Rubrivivax gelatinosus IL144: one gene and its partner. The protein of the gene in region 1 interacts with the protein of each later gene in a pairwise test. Links are inferred from orthologs where the notes say so. Each region holds a gene or a part of one and is shown on either strand. Other genes may lie near its edges. The genes, in order: RGE_RS21850 and recJ.

The links.
Region 2: the proteins of RGE_RS21850 (region 1) and recJ interact in binary tests that used the Escherichia coli proteins (3 or more experiments, as listed by UniProt). The link is inferred for Rubrivivax gelatinosus IL144 from one-to-one orthologs.

The regions. Positions count from the first base shown.
Region 1 is NC_017075.1:4,782,119-4,796,225, forward strand. Bases 6,684-9,811 are described here. They hold RGE_RS21850 (DNA topoisomerase III), read right to left. Parts: upstream 9,481-9,811; coding sequence 6,886-9,480; downstream 6,684-6,885. Other genes in these bases: RGE_RS21845 (DUF167 domain-containing protein), read right to left, coding at 6,684-6,889; RGE_RS21855 (SET domain-containing protein), read left to right, coding at 9,579-9,811. In the rest of the region: RGE_RS21800 (sensor histidine kinase), read right to left, coding at 1-325; RGE_RS21805 (DUF4390 domain-containing protein), read right to left, coding at 322-900; 16S rRNA (cytosine(967)-C(5))-methyltransferase RsmB, read right to left, coding at 920-2,257; folE (GTP cyclohydrolase I), read left to right, coding at 2,349-3,098; RGE_RS21820 (BLUF domain-containing protein), read left to right, coding at 3,109-3,534; RGE_RS21825 (LemA family protein), read right to left, coding at 3,536-4,081; RGE_RS21830 (glutamate-5-semialdehyde dehydrogenase), read right to left, coding at 4,084-5,367; RGE_RS21835 (Lrp/AsnC family transcriptional regulator), read right to left, coding at 5,402-5,866; RGE_RS21840 (LysE/ArgO family amino acid transporter), read left to right, coding at 5,959-6,576; more of RGE_RS21845, read right to left, coding at 6,578-6,683; more of RGE_RS21855, read left to right, coding at 9,812-10,067; RGE_RS21860 (biotin--[acetyl-CoA-carboxylase] ligase), read left to right, coding at 10,072-10,995; RGE_RS21865 (hypothetical protein), read left to right, coding at 10,989-11,636; gap (type I glyceraldehyde-3-phosphate dehydrogenase), read right to left, coding at 11,712-12,710; tkt (transketolase), read right to left, coding at 12,878-14,107.
Region 2 is NC_017075.1:2,250,434-2,264,412, reverse strand. What follows is about bases 4,313-7,312. They hold recJ (single-stranded-DNA-specific exonuclease RecJ), read right to left. Parts: upstream 6,674-7,312; coding sequence 4,952-6,673; downstream 4,313-4,951. Other genes in these bases: RGE_RS10530 (hypothetical protein), read right to left, coding at 6,670-7,312; RGE_RS10540 (lysozyme), read right to left, coding at 4,313-4,874. Outside these bases: RGE_RS10565 (TatD family hydrolase), read right to left, coding at 1-61; RGE_RS10560 (S1C family serine protease), read left to right, coding at 150-1,082; RGE_RS10555 (AAA family ATPase), read left to right, coding at 1,141-2,118; RGE_RS10550 (DUF58 domain-containing protein), read left to right, coding at 2,111-3,064; RGE_RS10545 (VWA domain-containing protein), read left to right, coding at 3,061-4,092; more of RGE_RS10540, read right to left, coding at 4,107-4,312; more of RGE_RS10530, read right to left, coding at 7,313-7,605; RGE_RS10525 (lipoprotein-releasing ABC transporter permease subunit), read left to right, coding at 7,659-8,915; RGE_RS10520 (ABC transporter ATP-binding protein), read left to right, coding at 8,908-9,582; RGE_RS10515 (3',5'-nucleoside bisphosphate phosphatase), read left to right, coding at 9,614-10,471; RGE_RS10510 (DMT family transporter), read left to right, coding at 10,527-11,450; RGE_RS10505 (sensor histidine kinase), read left to right, coding at 11,527-12,819; RGE_RS10500 (LytR/AlgR family response regulator transcription factor), read left to right, coding at 12,831-13,595; RGE_RS10495 (PAS domain-containing hybrid sensor histidine kinase/response regulator), read left to right, coding at 13,701-13,979. UniProt on the Escherichia coli protein: Single-stranded-DNA-specific exonuclease.

The DNA of each region.
Region 1 (14,107 bases):
TGCGCGAGACGAACTGGTAGGACACGGTGTAGATCACCAGCCCCGGCAGCACGCCGACCAGCGCGAAGATGCCGGCCAGCTTGATCAGCAGCTTGCTGCCGAACTTGCCGCGTTTGAGCCGCAGCACCAGCCGCACCGAGGCAATGCCGATGACCAGCAGCAGCAGCCCGGCGACTGCGGCGTTCACCCAGAACAGCCAGACGAAATGGCGCTCGTAGAAACCGCCGCCGGCCGTCGACAGCGACAGCACGAAGGCCAGCACGAGCGCGGCGCCGGTGCCCGCGACCAGCGCGACGATCCAGATCCAGCGGGCCGTGCGACTCATGGCAGCTCGACCGGCAACTCGCGCTCCGCGCCGATCGCCCAGTCGGCCTGGCCGCCCAGGCCGATCTGCATCGGGCTGGGCAGCTGGCTGGTGTCCAGGCGCCAGCTGAACTCGATGTAGTAGTCCTTGCCGGACTCGAGCTGCGACAGGTCGGCGATGCGCCAGCCGGCGCTGCGCGTGACCGCGGCCATCGCCTCGGCCAGCGTGGGGTAGGTCTGGTTCAGGCCGCCGAGGCCGACACGCCAGCTGGAGGTCAGCGCCTGGTAGACGACGCGCCAGCTGCGCGAGACGCGCGCGATGCGTTCGTCGCGCCAGTACCAGCGGTCGCGGCGCAGCGTCGCCTGGGCGACGAAGTACACCGGCACGCCGCGCATCATCGCGTCCTCGACGGCCTTGGGCAGCGTCACGCGGGCGGCGAACTCCAGCGTCAGCGCACCTTCGCTGCGGCCGGTCTGCAGCTGGATCAGCTCGACGCCCTGGCCCCCGGGAGCGGCGCCGGCCGCACCCGCCCAGCCGAGCAGGACCGACAGCCCCAGGCCCAGCAGCAGTCTTCGGCGGACCGGCGGCAATCGCATGACGGGAAGGACTCGGGGCTCAGGCCTTGTGGATCAGGGCGTAGTAGAAGCCGTCGTGCAGCGCGCGGCGCGGCGTGGCCGACGGATGCGGCGAATTGTCGGCCAGCGGCAGCAGGTGTCCGGGCGACTGCGGATCGAGGCTCGCTCCGGCGTCGCCGTGGCGTTGCAAAAACGCGTCGATCTGCTCGGCACCCTCGCTGCGGAACAGCGAGCAGGTGGCGTAGACCAGGCGCCCGCCGGGGGCTAGCAGCGGCCACAGCGCGTCCAGCATCTCGGCCTGCAGCCGTGCCAGCGCGGTGATGTCGTCGGGACGGCGCAGCCAGCGCACGTCGGGGTGGCGGCGCACGATGCCCGAGGCGCTGCAGGGCGCGTCGAGCAGGATGGCGTCGAAGGGGCGGCCGTCCCACCAGTTCGCGGTGTCGCGCGCGTCGCTGGCGCGTACCTGGGCCTGCAGCTGCAGCCGGTGCAGGTTCTCCTGCACGCGCACCAGGCGCACCGGGTCGCTGTCCAGCGCCAGCAGGTCCAGGTCGGCAAGTTCCAGCAGGTGCGCGGTCTTGCCGCCCGGGGCGGCGCAGGCGTCGAGCACACGCGCGCCGGCCGGCAGCCCCGCGCCGACGAGCAGCGGCGCGGCGCGCTGCGCGGCCGCGTCCTGCACCGAGACCTCGCCTTCGGCGAAACCGGGCAGCTGCGTCACCGGGCAGGGCTCGGCGAGCACGATGGCCTGGCCGCCGAGCGCCGGGTCGTCGACCAGGCTGGCGGCGCGCCCCTGCGCCGCGAGGCGCTGCAGATAGGCCTCGCCGCTGCCGCGGCGGCGGTTGACGCGCAGCGTGAAAGGCGGGTGCACGTTGGCCGCCGCAAGCAGCGCCTGCCACTGCGTCGGCCAGTCGTGGCGCACGCGCTCGATCCACCACAGCGGGTGGTTGAAGGCGCCCAGCGGCTGGTGCCGCGCCGAATTGGCGAGGTGCTCGCGCTCGCGCACGAAGCGGCGCAGCACGGCGTTGATGAAGCCGGCGGCGACCGGCGTGCGGTGGCGCGCCGCATGCACCGCCTGGTCGACCAGCGTGTGGTCGGCATAAGGCGAGGGCTCGCCGGTCGGCCAGAGCAGCGCCAGCGCGGTCAGCAGCAGCGATTCGACGTGCGGCGGCGGCGTCTTCGGCGCAACGATGGCGCGCACCTCGCCGGCGCTGCCCAGCCAGCGCATCACGTGAAAAGTGAGCGCCTGCACGCCGGGACGCGCATCGGGCGCCACGCGCGCCAGCACGTCGGTCAGCGAACGGCCCTGGCGCACCGCGAGCACGGCGTCGGCGGTCAGGTCGAGCAGCCGCGACAGCGGCACGGACGAAGTCGGAGTGGTCACCAGGGCAGTCTAAGCGGAGCCTGCACGCTGGCGAAGCGCGCCGCACAATACCGAGTCCCTTCGCCACCGGCCGACCGGCCCGCCTCTTCCCATGGCCAAGACCGTCCTGCCCCCGGAGCCCGCGACGCCGCGCCTGCTGCGCAGCGAGGATGAACTGGCCACGCTGCCGGTCTCCGAACGCATCCGCTACCGCCTGGTCTGCGCGGACAAGCGCTTCCACGCCAACGACAACATCGCCGACTTCGTGCGCGAGGGCGAACTGCCCGAGCTGAAGAAGGAGGTGCAGGCCAAGCTCGAGGAGCTGCTGCGCGCGCTGGTCATCGACACCGAGAGCGACCACAACACGCAGGAGACGGCCAAGCGGGTGGCCAAGATGTACATCGACGAGGTCTTCCGCGGCCGCTTCCACCCGATGCCGTCGGTGACCGAGTTCCCCAACGCCGAGCGCCTGAACGAGCTGATGATCGTCGGCCCGATCACCGTGCGCAGCGCCTGCAGCCACCACCTGTGCCCGATCTTCGGCAAGGTCTGGATCGGCCTGCTGCCCAACGAGCACAGCAACCTGATCGGGCTGTCCAAGTACGCCCGCATCACCGACTGGATCATGAGCCGGCCGCAGATCCAGGAGGAGGCGGTGACGATGCTCGCCAACGAACTGCAGGAGCGCGTGCGCCCCGACGGCCTGGCCATCGTGATGGAAGCCGACCACTTCTGCATGCACTGGCGCGGCGTCAAGGACACCGACAGCGCGATGGTCAACAGCGTGATGCGCGGCGCGTTCCTGAAGGATCCGAACCTGCGGCGCGAATTCCTCTCGCTGCTGCCGCGCAAGCAAGACTGAAAGGCCCGCGATGCTCGTCCGCCTCATGTACGTCAGCCGCGCCGTGCCGGCGCTGGACCCCGAGGAGCTGCAGTCCATCCTGCGCGCCTCGCGTGCGCAGAACCCGGCGCTGGGCATCACCGGGGTGCTGTGTTATTCCGACGGCATCTTCGTGCAGGTGCTCGAAGGCGGCCGCAGCGCCGTCAACCGCCTGTACGCGCGCATCGTCGGCGACCCGCGCCACACCGAGGTCGAGATCCTCAGCTACGAGGAGATCGGCGAACGCCGCTTCGCCGGCTGGTCGATGGGCCAGGTCAGCATCGCGCGGCTGAACCCGGCGCTGCTCCTGAAGTACTCGGAGACCGCGACGCTGGACCCCTACGCGGTCTCGGGCCAGGTCAGCAAGGCGCTGTTCGACGAACTGGTGGCCACCGCGGCCATCGTCGGCCAGTCCTGATTCAGAGCCGGCCGGCCGGCCCGAAGCGGTACAGCGGCACCAGCAGCCGCGTCGGGAACTCGGCGATCGCCTCGTCGTAGGCGGCGCCGGCTTCGTTGAAGCGCTGGCGCGCGAAAGCCAGCCGCGAACCGCCGTCGGCCAGCACCACGGCCTGCTCGGCGATCGCCGGCTCGACCTTCAGCAGCGGATGCTGCTCCAGCAGCGCCAGCACGCGGCTGGCCGCGGCGCCCATCGCCGCCTCCCCCTTGACCAGCACCAGCGCGGCCTCCAGCCGCACCGGACGCGCGCCCAGCGCAGCGGCGGCCTCGCGCACCTGGGCCTCGGCGGCGAGCAGCGCGTCCAGCGCCTTGGCTTCGCCGGCCATCGGTTCGCGCAGCGCCTGGGCCAGCGCCTGCGCGGCCTCGCCGCGGCGTGCCAGCGCCTCGGCGACCTGCTGCCAGGCGGTGCCGATGGCCGTGCGCAGCGCCATCAGCCGGTTGTAGGCGCCGACCATCCAGAACACGAGCACGGCCGCAAGGGCCAGCACGGCGATCTGCAGTGCGGACACGGTCAGCGCCGGATCTCGCCCTGGCCGAGCACGATCCACTTCAGCGAGGTCAGCCCCTCCAGGCCGACCGGGCCGCGGGCGTGGAACTTGTCGGTCGAGATGCCGATCTCGGCGCCCAGGCCGTACTCGAAGCCGTCGGCGAAACGCGTGCTGGCGTTGACCATCACGCTGGCCGAATCGACCTCGCGCAGGAAGCGCATCGCGTTCGGGTGGTTCGTCGTCAGGATGGTGTCGGTGTGGTGCGAGCCGTGGCGGTTGACGTGGGCGATGGCCTCGTCGAGGCCGGCGACGACCTTGATGCTGATGACCGGCGCCAGGTACTCGGTGTCCCAGTCGGCCTCGGTGGCGTCGACGACCCGCGCGCCGGGCACGGCGGCGAGCATCGCCTTGGCGGCCGGGCAGCAGCGCATCTCGACGCCCTTGGCGGCGAAGACCGCGCCGATGCGCGGCAGGAAGGCCGCGGCCTGCGCCGCGTGCACCAGCAGCGACTCGGTCGCGTTGCAGGGGCTGTACTTCTGCGTCTTGGCGTTGTCGGTGACGACGACCGCCTGCTCCAGGTCGACCTCGGCGTCGACGTAAATATGGCAGTTGCCGTCCAGGTGCTTGATGACCGGCACGCGCGCCTCGGCAGCGATGCGCTCGATCAGGCTCTTGCCGCCGCGCGGGATGACGACGTCGACGTACTGCGGCATCGTGATCAGCCGCCCGACCGCGGCGCGGTCGGTGGTCTCGACGAGCTGCACCGCGTCGGCCGGCAGGCCGGCTTCGACCAGCGCGCCCTGCACCAGCTTCCACAGCGCGAGGTTGGAATGCAGCGCCTCCGAGCCGCCGCGCAGGATGCAGGCGTTGCCGCTCTTGATCGCCAGCGACGCGGCCTCGATCGTCACGTTCGGGCGGCTCTCGTAGATCATGCCGAAGACGCCCAGCGGCACGCGCATGCGGCCCACCGAGATGCCGGTCGGGCGGCGGCGCAGCTCGCTGATCTCGCCGATCGGGTCGGGCATCGCGGCGATCTGCTCGCAGCCTTCGGCGACCGTCTCGACGACCTTGGCCGTGAGCTTGAGCCGGTCGACCATCGGCTCGGCCAGCCCGGCGGCGCGCGCGGCGGCGAGGTCGAGTTCGTTGGCCTGCTGCAGCGGGCCGAGCTTCGTGCGCAGCGCGGCGGCCAGGCGGCGCAGCGCGTCGTCCTTGGCGGCGGAGCCGGCACGCGCCATCGCGGTGGAAGCGGCGCGCGCGGCGGCGCCGACGCGGTCCATGTAGGCGGCGATGTCGTCGATCGGGTTCATGGCGGGATTGTCCCGCATCCGCCCGGGCGGGCTTTCAGCGCAGCGTGCCCGGCGGCACCAGGCCGCGGCGCGGGATCGGCGTCGAGAACACGATCTGGGTGCGCGTCTCGCCCCAGGCGTTGATCGAGCCGAGGAAGGCCTCCAGCGCCGGCAGGTCGGCGGCGACGACGGTCAGCAGATACGAGTCGGCACCGGCGACGTGGTGGCATTCCAGCACCTCGGCGGCGCGGCCGATCTGCTCGAGAAAGGCCTTCTTCGCCGGCTGGCCGGAGACGGTGAGGCCGACGATCGCGCGCACCGTGTAGCCGGCACGCGCGGCGTCGACGTCGGCAGCGACGCCGCGCACGACGCCGGCGTCCTGCAGCCGCTTCAGGCGTTCGGCCGTCGCCGGGATCGACAGCCCGGCGGCTTCGGCCAGCACCTTCAGCGGGGCGCGACCGTCGCGCTGCAGCGCGAGCAGCAGCTTCCAGGCCTTGTCGTCGAGCACGTTTTCGGTCATGTGGCAGTTTGGCCTGAAATTTAGGTATATCGCAAGAATTCAGCCTGAGGAATCGCCTGGATCGACCGCCAAAGGCTTCGCACAATGAAGCCGTGGACGCTCAACTCACCCTCTTCCTGCAAGCCGGCGCGATCGGGCTGTCGATCGCCGCGCCGGTGGGCCAGATCGGCCTGCTGGCGATCCAGCGCACGCTGCAGTACGGCGCCGCCGCCGGCATCGCCACCGGGCTGGGCGCGGCGGTCGCCGACGCGATCTACGGCGCCGTCGGCGCCTTCGGCGTCACCGCGCTGATCGCCTTTCTCGTCGAGCAGCGCACGCTGCTGGCCGGCGGCGGCTCGGCGCTGCTGCTGTGGATGGCCTGGCGCATCGCGCGCCAGCCGCCGGCGCGGCGCGCGGGCGGGCCCGGCGAGCGGGCGCCGCTGGCGCGGCTCTTCGCCGGCACCTTCGTGCTGACGCTGGCCAATCCGACGACCATCCTGTCCTTCATCGCCGTCTTCGGCGCGCTGGCCGGGCGCAGCGCGGTGGCCTCGCCGTGGGTGATGGTCGCCGGCGTCGCCGCCGGCTCGGCGCTGTGGTGGTTCATCCTGGCCGGCGCAGTCGGCCGGCTGCGCACGCGTTTCGATGCCCGCTGGCAGCACCGGGTCAACCTCGTGTCGGCGGCGCTGCTGGCCGGTTTTGCGCTCTGGCAGCTGGCGGCGCTGCTGCGCTGAATCAGCCGGCGAGCACGCGCTGCAGCCAGGCCGCCACGGCCTCGGGCGCGGCGTCGAGCTCGATCGTCTTGCGCCGCCCGGTCTGGCCGTGAGTCAGCCGCACCGCACGCTTGGGCAGGTCCAGCTCGTCGGCCAGCCAGGCGACGAGCGTGTCGTTGGCCTTGCCGTCGACCGGCGGCGCGTTCAGGCGCACGCGCAGCGCGCCGTCGTGCAGGCCGTCGGCGCCGGTGCGGCGCGCATTGGGCACGACCGCCACGCGCAGCCGGCTGGCCGCCGCGCCGGCCGCACTCAGGCACGGCGGCGCGTCGTTCACGCCGCGGTCTTGCGTGCCGGCGCCTTCTTCGCCGGCGGCCGCGCGGCACGCGGCTCGAACTCGAAACCGACCTTGCCTTCCTTGGTGTCGTAGACGAGGAAGGCCTTGAACTTGCGCTTGGTCTTGTTCGAGACGAAGTCCTCGAGCAGCTTGGTGCGGCCGGTGGTCAGCAGGCGCGTCATCTCCTCGTGCGTCACCGGCTGCTGCAGGATCACGGCGCCGCTCTTGAAGTCGCAGGTCGCGTGCGGGCCGACGGCGTGCTCGCAGACGTAGCTCGTGCCGTGCTCGTAGACATGGCTGCGGCACTTCGGGCACGGGCCCAGGCTCTGCTGGCCGCTGAAGTCCACCGGCTCGCCTTCGCCTTCGGCGGGCTTGTCGTCGTCGCCGAAGTCGAACTCCAGCTTCCAGTTGCCGATCTCCTCGTCGCGCACGATGCGCAGCTCGGCGCTGAACGGCCAGCCGGCCTTGGAACGGAAGCCTTCCAGCGGGCCCAGGCGCTTGTCGCGCAGCAGCGCGTCGGCCTCGGCGAGCTCGAAGGTGCGGCCGGCCGGCAGCTTGGTGATGCTGAAGCCGCAGCCGCTACCTTCGGGCGAACCGGCGGCGCCGATGCAGGCGAAGCGGCGGTAGTTCTCCTTGACCACGCCGCCGCAGTTCGGGCAGGGCGAGGCCAGCGTCGCGTAGTCGCCGGGAATCGTGTCGCGGTCGTATTCCTTGGCCTTCTTGACGATGCGCTCGGCCATCTTGGCGATCTCGGCCATGAAGCGCTCGCGGCTCAGCTTGCCGTGCTCCATCTGCGACAGCTGGTACTCCCAGTTGCCGGTCAGCTCGGGCTTGGTCAGGTCCTCGATCGCCAGGCCGCGGAGCAGCGTCATCAGCTGGAAGGCCTTGGCGGTGGGCACCAGCTCGCGGCCTTCACGCAGCATGTACTTCTCGAGGATCAGGCCTTCGATGATCGCGGCGCGCGTCGCCGGCGTGCCCAGGCCCTTCTCGGCCATGGCCTGGCGCAGCTCGTCGTCGTCGATCAGCTTGCCCGCGCCTTCCATCGCCGACAGCAGCGTCGCTTCGGTGTAGCGCGCCGGCGGCTTGGTCTTCAGCTGTTTGACGTCCACGCCCTCGGTGCGCACGGTCTCGCCTTGCGTCACCGGCACCAGGTTGGCGTCCTCGTCCTGGGCTTCCTTGCCGTAGACCGCCAGCCAGCCCGGGTTGACCAGCACCTTGCCGTTGGTCTGGAAGTGGTGCGTCGCGCCGGCCGTCGCGACCTTGCTGATGCGCGTCGTGACCATGTACTCGGCCGCCGGATAGAACACGGCGATGAAGCGCTTGACGACCAGGTCGTAGAGCTTGGCCTCGATCTCGGTCAGGCTCTTCGGGGCCTGCAGCGTCGGGATGATGGCGAAGTGGTCCGAGACCTTGGTGTTGTCGAAGACACGCTTGGTGGGCTTCACGTAGCCGGCGTCCAGCCCCTTGCGCGCGTGCTGCGACAGCGCCGCCAGCGGGCCCGGCAGCTCTTCCTCGGCGAGCATCGCGAAGGTCTGCTTGACGACGGCCACGTAGTCCTCGGGCAGCGCGCGCGAGTCGGTCCGCGGGTAGGTCAGCACCTTGTGCTTTTCGTACAGCGCCTGGGCGATCGACAGCGTCGTCTTGGCCGAGAAACCGAAGCGCGAGTTGGCCTCGCGCTGCAGCGTCGTCAGGTCGTAGAGCAGCGGGCTGCTCTGCGAGCTGGGCTTGGCTTCCTCGGTGACGGTGGCCGGCTGGCCGCGCACGGCGGCGGCGATGGCCTGGGCGTCGGCCTCGTTCCACAGGCGGTCGGCACGCGCTTCGGCGTCGTCGGGGTTCTTCTTCCACTTCGGGTCGAACCACTTGCCCTCGTACTGCCCGGCCTGGGCGTCGAAGGCGGCGCGCACTTCCCAGTAGTCGCGTGCAACGTGCTTGCGGATCTTCTCCTCGCGCTCGACGACGATCGACAGCGTCGGCGTCTGCACCCGGCCCACCGTGGTGAGGAAGAAGCCGCCGTCGCGCGAGTTGAAGGCCGTCATCGCGCGCGTGCCGTTGATGCCGACCAGCCAGTCCGCCTCGGAACGGCTGCGCGCGGCGTCGGCCAGGCCCTGCATCTGCTCGTCGCTGCGCAGCTTGTCGAAGCCGTCGCGGATGGCCTGCGGCGTCATGCTCTGCAGCCACAGGCGGCGGATCGGCTTGGTGAAGGGCTTGCCGGCCGCGGCGTACTGGACGATCAGGCGGAAGATCAGCTCGCCTTCGCGCCCCGCGTCGCAGGCGTTGACGAGATCGGTGACGTCCTTGCGCTTGACCAGCTTGACCACCGCCGACAGCCGCGACTTGGACTTGTCGATCGGCGCCAGCTCGAAGTGCGGCGGCACCACCGGCAGATGGGCGAAGCTCCACTTGCCGCGCTTGACGTCGTAGGCCTCGGGAGCCTTGATCTCCACGAGGTGGCCGACCGCCGAGGTGACGACGTACTGGTCGTTCTCGAAATGGTCGGCGTGTTTCTCGAACTTGCCGGCGACCGGCGTCAGCGCACGCGCGATGTCCTGCGCGACGCTGGGCTTCTCCGCAATGATGAGAGTCTTGGTCATGTCTGCCTTGGCTCACGGCGAAGCAAGCCGTGCCTAAAATCCGCCGTCTTTCACGCGCACGCACACACGCGCGCGCCCCTGTAATTTCAATGTACCCAATGAAGAAGACCGTGCAACCAGCGGCGCCAAGGGGCGATGCGCGACGCATCCAGGTGCGGCGCAGCGGCGTGCACGGCAAGGGGGTGTTCGCATTGCAGGCGATCGCCGCCGGCACGCGTCTGATCGAATACAAAGGCGAGCTGATCGACTGGCCAGAAGCGCTGCGCCGCCACCCGCACGACCCGGCCCAGCCCAACCACACCTTCTACTTCCACGTCGACGACGGCCACGTGATCGACGCCAACGTCGGCGGCAACGCCTCGCGCTGGATCAACCACGCCTGCGACCCGAACTGCGAGGCCCAGCAGCTGGCCGACGGCCGCGTCTTCATCGACGCGCTGCGCGACATCGAAGCCGGCGAAGAGCTTTTCTACGACTACGGCCTGGTGATCGACGAGCGCTACACCGCCAAGCTTAAGAAGGAATACGCCTGCCACTGCGGCAGCCCGAACTGCCGCGGCACGATGCTCGCGCCCAAGCGCCGCTGAGACCATGGACGCCCCGGTGCCCACGCCATTTCACGCCGGCCAGGCCGAGCCGCTGCGCTGGGGTGCCGAGGAAGTCTGGCAACAGCTGCAGCCGCTGCTGCCCGGCGTCAGCGTCGAGGTCGTCGCGAGCACCGATTCCACCAACACCCGCCTGATCGAACGCGCCCGCGCCCAGGCCGGCCAGCGCGACGCGCCGGTCACGCGCCCGGGCGAGCTGCGCGGCTTCGGCGACCTGCCGCGGGCGCCCTACGGCCGCCGCGCCGGCGACACCGAGCCCTGCCTGCTGGTGGCCGAACACCAGACCGGCGGCCGCGGCCGCCTGGGCCGCGACTGGCTGGGTGCGGCGGGTGCGTCGCTGACCTTCTCGCTGTCGCTGCCGCTGGCGCCGCGCGACTGGTCGGGGCTGTCGCTGGCGGTCGGCGTCGCGCTCGCCGAGGCGCTGGACGTCGCGCCGCCGCGCATCGGGCTGAAGTGGCCCAACGACCTCTGGATCCTCGACGGCCCCGGCCGCGGCCGCAAGCTCGGCGGCATCCTGATCGAGACCGTGCCGGTCGGCCAGCGCCGCATGTGCATCGTCGGCGTCGGCCTGAACGTGCTGCCGCAGCCGGCCGAAGGCCTGACCCACGGCTACGCTTGCCTGCAGGAGCTCGACGGCGAGGCCAGCGCGCCGCGTGCGCTGGCCGCGGTGGCGGCGCCGCTGGTGCAGGCGCTGCTGCGTTTCGAGGCCCAGGGCTTCGCCGCCTTCCAGGCCGGCTTCGAACGCCGCGACCTGCTCGCCGGCCTGCCGGTGACGACCACCGGCCCCGAACCGCTGCACGGCGTCGCCGAAGGCGTCGACGAACGCGGCGCGCTGCGCGTGCGCGCCGGCACGCTGCACACGCTGGTCAGCGGCGAGGTCAGCGTTCGCCTGCGGGACGACACATGCTGAGGGCCCTGGCCGCCCTGCTGATCGGCGCCAACCTGCTGTTCTTCGCCTGGGCGCGGGGCTGGCTCGACCCCGCCGTGCCGCCACCGCAGCACGGCCAGCGCGAGCCGGCACGGCTGGCGGCGCAGATCCAGCCCGAGACGATCCGCATCGTCACGCCTCAGGCCGCCAGCGCCGCGGCGGCCAGCGTCGCCTGCGTCGAGGCCGGCCCGTTCAACGACGCCGACGCCGCCAGCGCCGAACAGGCGCTGATCGCCACCGGCCTGCCGGGCGACCTTTGGAAGCGGCGCGACCAGGCCCAGCCCTCGGTCTGGCTGGTCTACATCGGCCGCTTCCCCGACGGCGCCTCGATGCGCTCGCGCGCCGACGCGCTGCAGAAGCTGCGTGTGCCCTACGAGACGCTGGAGGCGCCGCCGGAGCTGGCCCCCGGCCTCGTGCTGTCGCGCCACGACTCGCGCGAAGACGCCGAACGCGGGCTCGCCGCCATCTCGACCAAAGGCGTGAAGACGGCCCGCGCCGTCGCCCTGCCGCCCCCGCCGCCGCAGCACTGGCTGCGGGTCGCGCGCGCCGACGCGACGTTGCAGGCGCGCCTGGCCGACGCGGCGCTGCCCGGCGGCACACGCTTTCACCGCTGCGCGCGCTGAACTCGCGCCGGCCATGAAAAACGGCCCCGCGTGGGGGCCGTCTTCGAGTCCCGGCCGCAGCCGGGTTCAGGGTCTTCAGGCCGAGATGACTCGCACCATCTCGAGAACCTTGCAGGAGTAGCCCCACTCGTTGTCGTACCAGGCCACGACCTTCACGAAGGTCTTGTCCAGCGCGATGCCGGCGTCGGCGTCGAAGACCGAGGTGCAGCTCTCGCCGCGGAAGTCGGTGGCGACGACCTTGTCGGTGGTGTAGCCGAGCACGCCCTTCATCGGGCCCTCGCTGGCGGCCTTCATCGCCGCGCAGATTTCCTCGTAGCTCGCTTCCTTGTTCAGCTCGACGGTCAGGTCGACGACCGAGACGTCGGAGGTCGGCACGCGGAAGGACATGCCGGTGAGCTTCTTGTTCAGCTCGGGGATGACCTTGCCGACGGCCTTGGCGGCGCCGGTGGAGCTGGGGATGATGTTCTCGAGGATGCCGCGGCCGCCGCGCCAGTCCTTGTTGCTCGGGCCGTCGACGGTCTTCTGCGTCGCGGTGGCGGCGTGCACCGTGGTCATCAGGCCGCGCTTGATGCCGAAGGTGTCGTTGAGCACCTTGGCGACCGGCGCCAGGCAGTTGGTCGTGCAGCTGGCGTTGGAGACGATGGCCTGGCCGGCGTAGGTCTTGTCGTTGACGCCGTAGACGAACATCGGCGTGTCGTCCTTGGACGGCGCGCTCATGATGACCTTCTTGGCGCCGGCGGCCAGGTGCTTCTCGGCGGTTTCCTTGGTCAGGAACAGGCCCGTCGATTCGACGACGATGTCGGCGCCGACCTCGCCCCACTTCAGCTCGGCCGGATCCTTGATCGCGGTGAGGCGGATCTTCTTGCCGTTGACGATCAGCGTGTGGCCGTCGACCGAGATGTCGCCCTTGAAGCGGCCGTGCACGCTGTCGTACTGCAGCATGTAGGCCAGGTAGTCGGGTTCCAGCAGATCGTTGATCGCGACGACTTCGATGTCGTCGAAATGCTTGATCGCGGCGCGGAACACCATGCGCCCGATGCGGCCGAAGCCGTTGATGCCGATCTTGATGGTCATGTCGTCTCTCCTGAACGGTGAAGGTGAACGGGCTTCGGCGCCTGGGCGACCGGACCTCGCGGCCCGGCCGGCGCCACTAGGGAGCGATCTTGCCGCAGGCGGCGCGACGGGTCACGCGCCGCCCTGCAGGCGGTGGTGGGCAAAGGCGAACGGTGCCTGCCACCGGGTCAGCGGTCGAGCACCTTGCGCACGACCGCGGCGACGTTCTCCGGCGTGAAGCCGAAGAGCTTGAACAGCACGCCGGCCGGCGCGCTTTCGCCGTAGCGGTCGAGACCGACGACGGCCGCGCAGCCGTACTTCCACCAGCCGTCGGTGACGCCGGCCTCGACGGCGATGCGCGGCAGCTTGGCCGGCAGCACCGAGAGCTTGTACTCGACGCTCTGGCGGTCGAAGGTCGTCGTGCTGGGCATGCTCACGACACGCACCGCGATGCCGGCGGCGGCCAGCTGCGCCTGCGCGTGCAGCGCCAGCTGCACCTCGCTGCCGGTGGCGATGATCACCGCCTGCGGCGCCTTCTTCAGGCCCACCTCGGCCGGCTCGGCGAGCACGTAGGCGCCCTTGCCGATGTCTTCCAGCGTCGCCTTGGGCGCGTAGGGCAGGTTCTGGCGCGACAGCAGCAGCGCCGTCGGGCGGTCGGTGTTGCCGATCGCCACCGTCCAGGCCACCGTCGTCTCGGCGGTGTCGGCGGGGCGCCAGACGTCCAGGTTCGGGATCAGGCGCAGCGACGCGGCGTGCTCGACGCTCTGGTGCGTCGGGCCGTCTTCGCCCAGGCCGATCGAGTCGTGGGTGAAGACGTGCACGACACGCTGCTTCATCAGCGCGGCCATGCGGATCGCGTTGCGGCTGTAGTCGCTGAACGTGAGGAAGGTGCCGCCGTAGGGGATGAAGCCGCCGTGCAGCGCGACGCCGTTCATCACCGCCGCCATGCCGAACTCGCGCACGCCGTAGTTGATGTGGCGGCCGCCGTTGGCCGCGCCGTCGTCGCCGAAGCGCAGCGCCGGCGTCGAGCTGGTGTTGGTCAGGTTGGAGCCGGTCAGGTCGGCCGAGCCGCCGAGCAGCTCGGGCAGGGCCTTGGTGAAGGCTTCCAGGGCCAGCTGGCTGGCCTTGCGCGTGGCCACCGTCTCGGCCTTGTCGTGCGCGGCGATCGCGGCGTCGGCGGCGATGCGCGCGAAGCCGGCGGGCAGCTCGCCCTTCATGCGGCGCTCGTACTCGGCGGCCAGCTCGGGGAAGGCGCTGCGGTAGGCGGCGAAGGCCTTGTTCCAGGCGGCTTGCGCGGCGCTGCCGGTCTTGCGCGCGTCCCAGGCGGCGTAGGCGGTCTTGGGCACGACGAAGGGCTCGTGCTTCCAGCCCAGGCCTTCGCGCACCAGCGCGATCTCGGCGGCGCCCAGCGGCTCGCC
Region 2 (13,979 bases), 2.5 Mb from region 1 along the record:
CCGCGTCGCGGTCGGCGGCGAATTCCGCGGCGTCGAGATGGCAATGCGTGTCCACCCACATGGCGCGATGATGCCGCCAAGCGCGGATGCGGCCGGTCGGCCGAACGTGTTACCGTCTCCGGCGGTTCCCGGTGCAGGAGCCATCGACGATGAAGAAGGCACCGCTTTACAGCCGTTCGCGCCGGCCTGCCGAGGCCACCCCGCCCGCGCCGCCCCCCGTCGACGCCGCTCCCGCGGCGCCCGCTGCGCGTGCGCGCCGCCGCCGTGTGCCGGCCGAGGCCTGGTGGGCCGCCGGTGGCGCTGCCGTCGCCGTCGCGGTGCTGCTGGCCGCCGGCCCGCTGGGCCACGGCGCCCGCGTGCTGACCCAGGACGACATCGACGCCGCGGTGCGCGCCTCGCTGGAGAAGGAACCCCTGCCCTCGGCCGCGGCCAAGGCCTACGAGGCGATCGCGCCGTCGGTGGTGCGTGTCGTCGCCCTGGGTGACGGCCACGCTGAAGGCCACGCCGAAGGCCACGACCCGGCCGACGACGCCGAACGCGCGATGCAGCGCAGCCTGGGCACCGGCGTCGTCGTCATCGACAACGGCACCATCCTGACCAATCTGCACGTCGTCTGGGGCGCGAACAAGCTGCGCGTGACCTTCGCCGACGGCACCGAGTCGCCGGCGCGCCTGGTCGGCGTGCAGACCGAGAACGACTTGGCCGTGCTGCGTGCCGACCGAATTCCCGACGACCTGGTCGCCGCCACGATGCGCAGCACGGCCGACCTGCGCCCGGGCGACCACGTCATCGCCGTCGGCCACCCGTTCGGCATCGGCCCGTCGGTGAGCTACGGCATCGTCTCGGGGCTCAACCGCGAGTTCCGCTCCGAGACGGGCAAACGCACGCTGACCAACCTGATCCAGTTCGACGCCGCCGCCAACCCCGGCAACTCGGGCGGCCCCTTGGTGACGATGGACGGCCAGGTCGTCGGCATCGTCACCGCCATCCTGAACCCGTCGGAGGAGCGCACCTTCGTCGGCATCGGCTTTGCCGTGCCGATCGAGAATGCCGCGGCCGCCGCCGGCATGCCGCCGTTCTGAGCGGCGATCCACGGAGAGCCCAGTGACACCACCCGAGAGCGATACCACCCCGGCGCTGATGGAGCGCCTGCTCTACGAGGTCAAGCGGGTCGTCGTCGGCCAGGACCGTTTCCTCGAGCGGGTGCTCGTGGCCCTGCTCGCGCAGGGTCACCTGCTCGTCGAAGGCGTGCCCGGCCTGGCCAAGACGCTGACCGTCAAGACGCTGGCGCGTGCGATCCGCGGCAGCTTCAAGCGCATCCAGTTCACGCCCGACCTCGTGCCCTCGGACCTCGTCGGCACGCGCATCTACAACCAGAAGACCGGCGAGTTCTCGACCTCGCTGGGCCCGGTGTTCGCCAACCTGCTCTTGGCCGACGAGATCAACCGCGCGCCGGCCAAGGTGCAGAGCGCGCTGCTGGAGGTGATGCAGGAACGCCAGGTGACGATCGCCGGCGAGACCCACCGCGTGCCCGAGCCCTTCGTCGTGATGGCGACGCAGAACCCGATCGAGACCGAAGGCACCTACCCGCTGCCCGAGGCCCAGGTCGACCGCTTCATGATGAAGGTGCTGGTCGACTACCCGAGCGAGGAAGAGGAATTCGTCATCGCCCAGCGCGTCACCGGCCCGGCCGTCGAGATCGACCCGGTGGCCGACACCTTCGCGCTGGCCGCGCTGCAGCGCCAGTGCCGCGAGGTCTACGTCGACCCGGCGCTGATCCAGTACGCGGTGAAGCTGGTCTCGGCGACGCGCACGCCGGCGCGCCACGACCTCGCCGACCTCGGCCGGCTGATCACCTACGGCGCCAGCCCGCGCGCGACGATCGGCATGATCGAAGGCGCCCGCGCGCTGGCGCTGCTGGCCGGCCGGCGCTACGCCCTGCCCGAGGACGTGGCCGGCATGGTGGCCGACGTGATGCGCCACCGCCTGGTGCTGAGCTACGAGGCGCTGGCCGAGGGCGTGAGCGCCGACGCCATCGTGCAGCGCGTGATGAAGAAGATCGCCCCGCCCGACAAGCCGCTGGCCGGGGGGCGTTTCGACGGGAGCGTCGGTGCCTGAGTCGGCCGAGGACCTGCTGCGCCGCCTGGAGTGGACGGTGCTGCGCCGCCTGGACGGCGTGCTGCAGGGCGACTGGCGCACGCTGCTGCGCGGCACCGGCGTCGACCTCGCCGACCTGCGCGAATACCAGCTCTTCGACGACGTGCGCCACATCGACTGGAACGTCACCGCGCGGCTGCAGCAGCCCTACGTGCGCCAGTTCGTCGAGGACCGCGACCTGTCCGCCTGGTTCCTGCTCGACCTGTCGCCCAGCGTCGACTTCGGCTCGCGTGGGCGAAGCAAGCGCGAGGTCTCGCAAGGCTTCGTCGGTGCGCTGGCGCGCGTCTTCACGCGCCACGGCAACCGCGTCGGCGCGGTGCTCTACGGCCGCAAGGTCGAACACGTGCTGCCGCCTTCGGCGACGCGCCGCCACGTGCTGGAGCTGCTGCGCCGCATGCAGGCGTCCGACAAACCAGTGCCCGGGAACTCGCCGACGACGCTGGCCGAGCTGCTGGACACGGCCGGCGGCATCCTGCGCCGGCGTTCGGTGGTCTTCGTCGTCTCCGACTTCATCAGCACGCCCGGCTGGGGGCCGGCGCTGGGCCGGCTGGCGCGGCGTCATGAGGTCGTCGCGGTGCGCGTGCTCGACCCGGCCGAGATGGCGCTGCCCGACGTCGGCCTGGTGACCGTCGAGGACGCCGAGACCGGCGAGCAGCTGCTGGTCGACGCCGCCGACCCCGATTTCCGCGCCCGCCACGACGCGCTCGCCGCCGCCGAGGAAGAGAAGCTGCGCGGCGCGCTCTCCGAGTCGGGAGTCGACGTGCTGGAACTCGCCACCGACGAGGACCTGCTCGACGCGCTGCTGCGGTTTGCCGACCTGCGCCGCCAGCGCGCGCGGCTGAAGGCCTCGCCGCGGCTGCCGGCGCATCTGCGCGAACGTGCCGAACCGTTGGGGGCCGGGGGATGAGCTTTTTGTGGCCGCAGATGCTGCCGGCGCTGGCCCTGCTGCCGGTGCTGGTGCTGCTGTACCTGTGGATCCTGCGCCGGCGCCGCCGCGCGACAGTGCGCCTGGCCAGCGTCGCGATCGTCAAGCAGGCGCTGGGCCGCGGCCCGGGCTGGCGCCGCCATGTGCCGCCGGCGCTGATGGCGCTGGCGCTGGCCGCGCTGCTGCTCGCGCTGGCGCGGCCGACGGCGACGCTGACGCTGCCGATGGCCGAGCGCACGATCATCCTGGCGATGGACGTCTCGGGCAGCATGCGCGCCGAGGACGTCAAGCCCAACCGGCTGGTCGCGGCGCAGGAGGCGGCGCGCGCCTTCGTCGAGTCGCTGCCGCGCGAGGTGCGCGTCGGCGTCGTGTCCTTTGCCGGCACCGCCGCCGTCGTGCAGGCGCCGACGACCAGCCGCGACGACGTGCTGGCCGCCATCGAGCGCTTCCAGCTGCAGCGCGGCACGGCGATCGGCAGCGGCATCGTGCTGTCGCTGGCGACGATCTTCCCCAATGCCGGCATCGACATCCAGCAGGTGACCGGCCAGCGTGCGATGCCGCGCATGCTGGGCGACCCGGAAAAGAAGACCGACTTCACGCCGGTGCCTGTGGGCTCCTACGGCTCGGCGGCGATGATCCTGCTGACCGACGGCCAGCGCACCACCGGCCCCGACCCGATCGACGCCGCGAAGATGGCCGCCGACCGCGGCATCCGCGTCTACACGGTGGGCATCGGCACGACCAAGGGCGAGATCATCGGCTTCGAGGGCTGGTCGATGCGCGTGCGCCTGGACGAGGACACGCTCAAGCAGATCGCCCAGATGACGATGGGCGAGTACTTCTACGCCGGCACCGCCGAGGACCTGAAGAAGGTCTACCAGAGCCTGGGCTCGCGCATGGTCGTCGAGCGCAAGGAGACCGAGATCACGGCGCTGTTCGCCGGCGTCGGCGCGCTGCTGGCGCTGCTGGCCTCGGGGCTGTCGCTGTGGTGGTTCGGGCGCGTCGCCTGACGCGCCCCGCGACTTCAGGCCGGCGCCGGCTCCGAACGTTTCTTCGCCCGCTTGGCCGCGGCACGCCGCGGTTTGCCGGCCGGCAGGCGCAGCTGCAGCGGGTCCTGCGTCGCCAGCACGGCGCCGCGCGCGGGGCGTTTGCGCGCCGGCGGGGCTTGCTCCTCGGCTTCGGCACGGCGCGCGATCGAACGCGAGGCCAGCGGCAGCACGACCGCGCCGCGCACGGTGCGCACGCCACCGGCCGCGCGCCAGTCCTCGCCGAGGAACAGCGCACGCTCGGCGCGACGGCGGCGCGTCAGCCCCGGCAGCGGCTTGAGCACGCCGTCGACGCGGCCCTTGTCCCAGACCAGGAACTGCTCGGCCGCGCCGGCGGCGTCGCCGGCGTTGAGCTGCTTGAGCAGCGTGGACTTCATCAGGCTGCCGGCACCGAGGTTGAAGGCGAAGCTGACGAGCGCGCCGAACTGCGCGTCGGTCAGGGGCACCGTCACCAGGCGCTGCACGTCGCGGCAGGCGTCGAGCAGGTCGGCGCGCAGCAGGGTCTCGGCCTGGGCCCGGGTGATGCCGCCCGGATAGGCGGCCAGCGCCTGGTCGCGCGCCGCCGGCCCGCGCAGCCAGCGCCCGGCGCTGTCGGCGATGGCATGGCCCCAGCCGATGGTCCAGATGCCGACCGGGTCGAGATAGGGGTCGATGTTGACCGTGCTCGGGTCCCCGTCGGGAATGCCCTCGAAGCTCTTCACCAGTTCCAGCCCTTCGTCGGGCATGTCGCGCAGCGCAGCGGGCATGGTCGCCTCCTTCCGGGGAAGGAAGGCATTGTTCGCCGCGCAGCGGCCGGCGCAATCCCCTGCTGCGTCGGCGGCGCTCAGGCCGTGGCTTCGAGCCCCGCTTCGACCACCATCTGCACACGCTGCTGGCCGTTCCACTCGTCCAGCGACAAGCGGTAGGCCAGGCGCAGGCGTTCGGGCACCGGGTCGGCGTGGCCGAACCAGATCGCCTCGCGCACGGCGCTGCCGTGGCGCAGGCGCAGCTTGGTGTGCTTCTCGCCGACCAGGCGCTGCTGCACGACCTGCACCTCGTCGCAGAACACCGGCGCCTCGAAACCCTGGCCCCAGACCTGGGCGTCGAGCAGCGCCACCGTCGGCGCGTCGAACCACTGCGGCTCCAGCGGGCCGTCGACGGCCAGCCGGCGCTCCAGCGTCGCCGCGTCCAGCCATTCGCCGGCGACGGCACGCAGCGCCTGCTCGAAGGTTTCGAAGCCACCCGCGGCCAGCGTGCAGCCGGCGGCCATCGCGTGGCCGCCGAAACGCAGCAGCAGCCCGGGGTGGCGCTTGGCGACCAGGTCCAGCGCGTCGCGCAGGTGGAAGCCGGGAATGGATCGCCCGGAGCCCTTCAGCGCGCCGTCGGCACCGCAGGCGAAAGCGAAGGTCGGCCGGTGCAGCCGGTCCTTGAGCCGGCCGGCGACGATGCCGACCACGCCTTCGTGGAAGCCGGGGTCGAAGAGCGCGACGGCCGGCGGCGTGTCGGTGTCGCCGTAGCGCTGCACCGTCGCTTCGGCGGCCTCGCGCATGCCGGCCTCGACCTCGCGGCGCTCGCGGTTGATCGCGTCGAGCTGCGCCGCCAGTTCGGCGGCGCGCATCGTGTCGTCGGTCAGCAGGCACTCGATGCCCAGCGTCATGTCGGCCAGGCGGCCGGCGGCGTTGATGCGCGGCCCGAGCGCGAAGCCGAAGTCGAAGGACGCGGCCCGCTCGGGCGCCCGGCGGGCGACGGCGAACAGCGCCGCGACGCCCGGCTGCATGCGCCCGGCACGCACGCGCGCCAGGCCCAGGCCGACGAGGCGGCGGTTGTTGGCGTCCAGGCGCACGACGTCGGCCACCGTGCCCAGCGCCACCAGGTCGAGCAGCGACTCCAGCCGCGGCTGCGTCGCGGCGTCGAAGCGCCCGCGCGCGCGCAGCTCGGCACGCGCGGCCAGCAGCACGTAGAAGACGACGCCGACGCCGGCCAGCGCCTTGCTGTCGAAGCCGCAGCCGGGCTGGTTCGGGTTGACGATGACGTCGGCCGCCGGCAGCACGACGCCCGAGGCGTCCATCGCCGGCAGGTGGTGGTCGGTGACCAGCACTGCCAGGCCCAGCGCCCGCGCGTGCGCCACGCCTTCGAGGCTGGCGATGCCGTTGTCGACGGTGACCAGCAGATCCGGGCGCTTTTCGCGCGCCAGCTCGACGATGGCCGGCGTCAGGCCATAGCCGTGCACCGCACGGTCGGGCACGACGTAGTGCAGGTGTTCGCGGCGCGCGCCCAGCATCGCCAGGCCGCGCAGCGCGACGGCGCAGGCGGTGGCGCCGTCGCAGTCGTAATCGGCGACGACGCAGATGCGGCCGCCGCCGGCGATGGTGTCGGCCAGCAGCCGGCCGGCCTCGGCGGCGCCACGCAGCGCGTCGGGGCGCAGCAGGCGCGCCGGGTGGGTGTCGAGCTCGTCGGCGGCGCGCACGCCGCGTGCGGCCAGCAGCCGCGCCAGCAGCGGGTGCACGCCGGCCTGTTCGAGCGCGAAGGCCGCACGCGGCGGCACGTCGCGGGACTGGAGGATCACAGCGTCTCCAGCAGTTCGTTCGGCGCCGGGCGCGCCAGGCGCGCGCGCAGCGACTGCCAGGCGCCGCCGGCTTCGCAGGCCACCGAGGACCGTTCGCCGCACAGCGTCAGCTTGACCGCCTGGCCGCGCACGCGGGCCGCCAGCAGCTCGGTGATCGGGCCGGCGTCCAGCGTTCGCCAGGCCTGGCACCAGCCGGCCCAGTCTTCGTTCAGCGCCGGGCTGCGCAGCCGGTAGTCGACCGTCGGCACACGGCCGCGCACCGGCTGCGCCGGGCCGCAGCCGCTGAGCCAGAAGGAGTTGACGGTCGGCAGGCCGCGCGCCTCGCGTTTGTCGTTCAGCGGGTGCGTGTACAGCAGCATCTGGACCTCGTTCTGCAGCCGCCGCACCAGGCGCACCGCCGGCTGGTCGGTGAGCCAGGGGTCGACGTGGCGGCCGATGACGCGGTCCGGCGACGCCGTGCGCAGCTCGGCCAGGCTCTCGTGGGCCAGGTACCAGCGCAGCGGTGCCGCCCAGCGCAGCAGACAGCCTTCGCTGGTGAACAGCGGCGCGACGAGCTCGAAGAAGGCGCGCGAGCCGGCCTCGTCGAGCGCCAGCGACTCGGGGTCGAGGAAGCTGACCTGCTCGGTGCCCAGGCGCCAGTGGGCCGGCGTCAGCTCGCCCCAGGCGAGGTCGCCGAGGTCGGTGGCGCCGTCCTGCGCGGCATGCCAGGCGGCCCAGGGCAACTGGCCGTCGCCGCCGGCGAAGCCGAGCGCGAGCGCCAGCGCACGTTCGTGCGGCGGGCTGAAACTGGTCTCCACGCCGTCGTCGTGCACGCGCGCCGGCAGGCGGGCGAGCAGTTCGCGCAGCCGCGGCAGCTCCAGGCTGCGCAACGCGGCGCGACCGGCGTCCGACAGCGGCGCCGCGAAAGGAACGATCAGGTGCACGGCGCGCATTATCCGGCGCCGCGCGGGGTCGGCCGCGGCCGGCGGGTTAGCATCCCGGCCCCATGAACCTGCCTTACGAGTGGCACGTCGGCTGGCGCTACACGCGCGCCGGACGGGCCGGCCGACGCAACGGCTTCATCTCGTTCATCTCCGCGATCTCGGTGCTCGGCATCACGCTCGGCGTGGCCGCGCTGATCATCGTGCTCAGCGTGATGAACGGTTTCCAGAAGGAAGTGCGCGACCGCATGCTGAGCGTGATCTCGGCCGTCGAGATCCACGACGCCGGCGGCGGCGCCCTGCCCGACTGGCAGGCCACGGTGGCGGCGGCACGCACCAACCCGCAGGTCGTCGGCGCCGCGCCCTTCGTCGCCGCGCAGACCCTGGTCGGCCGCGGCGACGTGCTGCGAGGCGCGGTCGTGCGCGGCATCGATCCGGCGGCCGAAGCCGAGGTCACCGACCTGGCGCACCAGCTGCGCGACCGCGAACTGGCGGCGCTGCAGCCCGGCCAGTGGCACGCGGTGATCGGCGCCGAGCTCGCGCGGCTGCTGGGCGTGCGAGTCGGCGACACGATCACGATCGCCGCGCCGGGTGGCCAGTTCACGCCGGCCGGCGTCGTGCCGCGGCTCAAGCAGTTCACCGTCACCGGCACCTTCCAGGCCGGGCACTACGAGTACGACAGCGGCCTGGTGCTGATCGCGATGGACGACGCCGCGCGCCTGTTCCAGACCGGCGGCCCGACCGGCGTGCAGCTGAAGCTGGCCGACGTGCACCAGGCGCGCCGCGTCGGCGACGAACTGGCTCAGGCGCTGGGCCCGTCGGTGATCGTGCGCGACTGGACGCAGACCAACCGCAACTGGTTCGATGCGGTGCAGGTCGAGAAGCGCATGATGGCCATCATCCTGACGCTGATCGTCGCCGTCGCCGCGTTCAACCTCGTGTCGACGCTGGTGATGACGGTGACCGACAAACGCGCCGACATCGCCATCCTGCGCACGCTGGGCGCCAGCCCGCGCTCGATCATGGGCATCTTCATCGTCCAGGGCGCGACGGCCGGGATCATCGGCACCTTGAGCGGCGTCGCGCTGGGCCTGCTGGTGGCCTTCAACATCGACGTCATCGTGCCGGCGCTCGAACGCCTGCTGGGCGTGGCCTTCCTGCCCGGCAGCATCTACCTGATCAGCCGCATGCCCAGCGAACCGATGATGGCCGACATCGTGCCGATCGCCGTCGTCTCGCTGCTGCTGTCCTTCGTCGCCACGCTGTACCCGAGCTGGCGTGCCAGCCGCGTGAACCCGGCCGAGGCGCTGCGTTATGAGTGAACACGATCCGGACCGCGTGCTCGACGCGGTCGAGCTGCACAAGCGTTTCCAGGAAGGCGATCTCGACGTCACGGTGCTGCGCGGCGTCAGCCTGCACGTGCGCCGCGGCGAGACGCTGGCCGTCGTCGGCGCCTCGGGCTCGGGCAAGAGCACGCTGCTGCACCTGCTGGGCGGACTGGACCGGCCGACGTCCGGCCGCGTGACGCTGATGGGCCGCGACTTCGCGACGATGGACGCCGCCGAACAGGGCCGCTGGCGCAACCGGCACCTGGGCTTCGTCTACCAGTTCCACCACCTGCTGCCCGAGTTCAGCGCGCTGGACAACGTGGCGATGCCGCTGCGCATCCGCCGCGAGAGCCCCGAGGCCGCGCGCGAGGCCGCCGAGCGCATGCTGGCCGCCGTCGGCCTGGCCGCACGCGTGGCGCACCACCCGGCGCAGCTGTCCGGCGGCGAGCGCCAGCGCGTCGCGATCGCGCGGGCGCTGGTCACGCGCCCGGCCTGCGTGCTCGCCGACGAGCCCACCGGCAACCTCGACCGCGGCACCGCCGGCGCCGTCTTCGATCTGATGCTGGGCCTGTCGCGCGAGCAGGGCACGGCCTTCGTCGTCGTCACCCACGACGAGTCGCTGGCGGCACGCTGCGGGCGCACGATGACCCTGGCGCGGTGAACCCGCGCCCCGCTTCCTAGAATCCCGGGCGGTGCAGCTGATCAACGCCGACCTCCACTCGCATTCCGACGTCTCCGACGGCACGCTGAGTCCCGAAGCCCTCGCCACGCGCGCCCACGCGCAAGGCGTCGAACTCTGGGCGCTGACCGACCACGACGAACTGGGCGGCGTCGCCCGCGCCCGCGAAGCGGCGCTGGATCTCGGCATGGGCTTTCTCGCCGGCTGCGAGATCTCGGTGACCTTCGCCGGCGAGTCGGTGCACATCGTCGGCCTGGGCGTCGACCCCGAGGACGAGGCGCTCGTCGCCGGGCTGCAGGCCATCCGCTCGGGACGGCGCGAACGTGCCGAACGCATGAGCCAGGCGCTGGCCGCGGTCGGCATCCGCGGCGCCTTCGAGGGCGCGCTGCGCTACGTCGGCAACCCCGAGCTGATCTCGCGCACCCACTTCGCGCGCTGGCTGGTCGAAGCCGGTTACTTCGCCGAGACGCACGAGGTCTTCCGCCACTACCTGGCCGCCGGCAAGCCCGGCCACGTGCCGCACCACTGGGCGGGGCTGGGCGACGCGGTGCGCTGGATCACCGGCGCCGGCGGCGTGGCCGTCATCGCGCACCCGGCGCGCTACCGCTTCTCGCCGACCGCCGAGTACGCGCTGTTCAGCGAGTTCGTCGCCCACGGCGGGCAGGCCGTCGAGGTCGTCACCGGCAGCCACACCGTGGCCGAGCAGCTGCAGTACGCCGACACCGCGCTCGAGTTCGAGCTGCTCGCCTCGCGCGGCAGCGACTTCCATTCGCCCGACGAGAGCCGCGTCGACCTCGGTGCCCTGCCCGACCTGCCCGGACGGCTGACGCCGGTCTGGCAGGCGCTGGCCGGGCGCATCCAGCGCGCATGAGCCCCGGGGCTCGTTCCCGCCCGGCGGGACCGGCCGCCAGGCCGATGGCCACGCCATGACCGGGCGCCGCCCCGGGCTCGGCATCGCACTGGTGCTGGCGATGGCCGCGTGCTTCGGCACGATGGACAACAGCGTGCGCTGGCTGGGCGCGGCGCTGCCGGTGCTGGTGCTGCTGACCGTGCGCTACGCCTTCCAGGCACTGGCGATGACGGTCTGGCTGGCTCTCGACCCGAAACACGGTTTCCGCAGCGCGCACCCGCGATTCCAGGCGCTGCGCGGCGCGCTGCTGCTGGCCACCAGCGGCTTCAGCTTCTTCGGCGTGCAGGCCATGCCGGTGCCCGAGTTCACCGCGATCAACATGCTGACGCCGGTGCTGGTGACGCTGCTGGCCGGCTGGTTCCTCGGCGAACGCGTCTCGCGGCTGCGCTGGCTGCTGGTCATCGGCGCCTTCGTCGGCGCGCTGATCGTCATCCGCCCGGGCAGCGGCGTCTTCGGCTGGGCGGTGCTGTTCCCGCTGGGCGGCGCCTTCACCTACGCCTCGTTCCAGGTGCTGACCAGCCGCATGGCGGCGCTGGAGAACCCGTACACGACGCACTTCTGGACCGGCTTCACCGGCACCGCGATCCTGCTGCCGCTGCTGTTCGCCGGCCCCGTGGACGCGCTCGGCGCGCTGGCCGCGGCGACGCCGGCGCAATGGGGCTGGATGATGCTGATCGGCCTGCTGGGCACCGGCGGCCACCTGATGCTGATCCTGGCAATGGGCATGGCGCCGACCTCGACGCTGATGCCCTTCGTCTACGCCCAGATCGGCGCCGCGGCGCTGGTCGGCTGGATCGTCTTCCGCCACCTGCCCGACGGCTGGGCCTGGGTCGGCATGGCGGTCATCGCCGCCTGCGGCGCGGCCAGCGCCTGGCTCAACTTGAAGGGCGCGGCGCCGAAGCCGGCCTCGGCGGTGGGCGCCGACACGATCGCCGATTGACGGCCTTCGTCGGCTCCGGCGCGGCGTTCGTCGCGTGCGCCGTGGCGCGCCCGGCCAGGCGCTACGCTCTCGCCCCATGACGATTCCCGTGACCGCGCTGGACCAGCCGCTGCCGGCCGAACTCACCGGCCGCGACCACGGCTGGTTCACACGCTACCGCCGCTGGCCGGTGTTCAGCCCGGCCTGGGCGCGTGGCCGGCTGTGGCGCATGGCGCTGATCCTGGGCAGCGTCTTCGTCGTGCTGGTGCTGACGGTGCTGACCAACGACAACCCGGCCGACCGGCCGTGGCCGGGCATCGCCGAGCTGGTGCTGACGCTGACGGGCCCGGCGCTGCTCGGCCCGGCGCTGGGCGTCTGGGTGCGCCGGCAGCGCTGGGACGATCGCCGCGAATGGTGGGCACTGGTGCTGGCCATCCTGGCCGTCGTCGCCGCGACGCAGGCCTTCCACGCCTGGGGTGCCGAGCCGCTGAAGCAGTTCATCGCCGAACGCACCGGCAACGTCGACGAACACGGCAAGCGCCGCCGGATCGTGATGCTGATCGGCATGACGATCCGCTCGCCCGACGACGAGGCCGAACCGCACTCGGGAACCCGCGGCAGCGACCCGGACGACCCGGCCAGCCAGATCTCCAACTTCGTCACGCGCGCCGGCGTCGCCTTCCTGCTCGCCGGCGGCTTGGGGCTGCGCGGCCTGCGCCGCGAGCGCGAAGGCCTGGCGGCGCTGGCGCGCGAACGCGCGCTCGCCGAGGCCCAGGCACAGCGGCGCGAAGCCGAGCTGCGGCTGTCGGTGCTGGCCGCGCAGGTCGAGCCGCATTTCCTGTTCAACACGCTGGCCGGCGTACGCAGCGCGATCGCCACCGACCCGGCACGCGCCGCCGAGATGATCGACCGCCTCGTCGAATACCTGCGCGCCGCGATCCCGCGCCTGCGCAGCGACGGCTCGGCCCAGGCCACCGTCGGCGGCCAGTTCGAGATCGTGCGCGCCTACCTCGGGCTGATGGCCGCGCGCATGCCGCGGCTCGGCTGGTCGGTGCAGGCCGAGGAGCCGCTGCTGCGCCACCGTTTCCCGCCGCTGATGCTGATCTCGCTGGCCGAGAACGCCGTCAAGCACGGCGTCGAGCCGAAGATCGGCCCGGCGCGTGTCGATGTACGCGCCGAACGCAGCGAGGACGGCCGCCTCGCCCTGGTCGTCGAGGACGACGGCGCCGGCTTCGGCGCCTCGGCCGCCGGCACCGGGCTGGGGCTGGCCAACATCCGCGAGCGCCTGGCGCAGCTCTACGGCGATCGTGCCGCGCTGACGCTGAAGGCGCGCCCCGGCGGCGGCGTCTCGGCGACGATCACCGTGCCGCTGGAAGAAGCCGAAGCCTGAAGGACCCGACGATGAACGAACCCACCGCCCTGCTGGCCGACGACGAGGACCTGCCGCGCGCCGAGCTGCGCCGCATGCTCGCCGCCGCCTGGCCCGAGCTGCGCATCGTCGCCGAGTGCGAACACGGGCCGGCGGCCGTCGAGGCCATCGAGCGCTGCCAGCCCGACGTCGCCTTCCTCGACATCCGCATGCCGGGGCTCAGCGGCCTGGACGTCGCGCGCGCGGCCAGCGGCCGCTGCCACGCGGTGTTCACGACCGCCTACGACAGCTACGCGATCGAGGCTTTCGACGCCGGCGCGGTGGACTACCTGCTCAAGCCCATCGCCGCCGACCGCCTGGCGCAGACCGTGGCCCGGCTGCGCGAGCGCCTGGCCGCGCGCGCCCAGGCGCCCGAGCTGGACGCGCTGCTGCAGCGCCTGGGCAGCCAGTTCGCGCAGCGCGACGCGGCGACGCGGCTGCGCTGGATCAGCGCCAGCGTCGGCGACACGATCAAGATGTTCGGCATCGACGAGGTGCTGTTCTTCCAAAGCGACGAAAAGTACACGCGCGTCGTCACGTCGAACGACGAAGCGCACGTGCGCAAACCGCTCAAGGAGATCGCCGAAGGGCTGGACGGCGAGCTCTTCTGGCAGGTCCACCGCGGCTGCATCGTGCGTGCCAGCGCCATCGCACGCGCGCACCGCGACGAGCTGGGCCGCATCACGCTGCATCTGCGTGATCACGCCGAGCGCCTGGCGGTCAGCCAGGCCTACGCCTGGCGCTTCAAGCCGATGTGAACGGCAGTCGCGCGGGCGCCGCAGCGTCGCCGCCGCGGCACTCCAAACCGATGTGACGGCGTCATACTGGCGGCCCGATCGATCAGAACTCGCCAGCCGTCCCGAATGCCGCGCCGTGAATCGACGCCCCCGCCCGCGCCCACGGCAGCGGATCTCGCCCCCGTCGACTGGTTCGAAGCCCTTCCCGCGGCGACGCTGGCGCTGGACGCCGACGGCCGCCTGCAGCGGCTGAACGCCGCGGCCCGCACGCTGCTGGGCCGCGAGGGCGCCGCCCCCGGCACGCCGGCCGCCGAGCTGCTCGGCCTGGACGCCGAGGCCGCGGCCCGCCTGGCACAGGGCTGGGACGAGCGCCGGAGCTTCGAGCTGCGCCGCCACGCGCCGGCC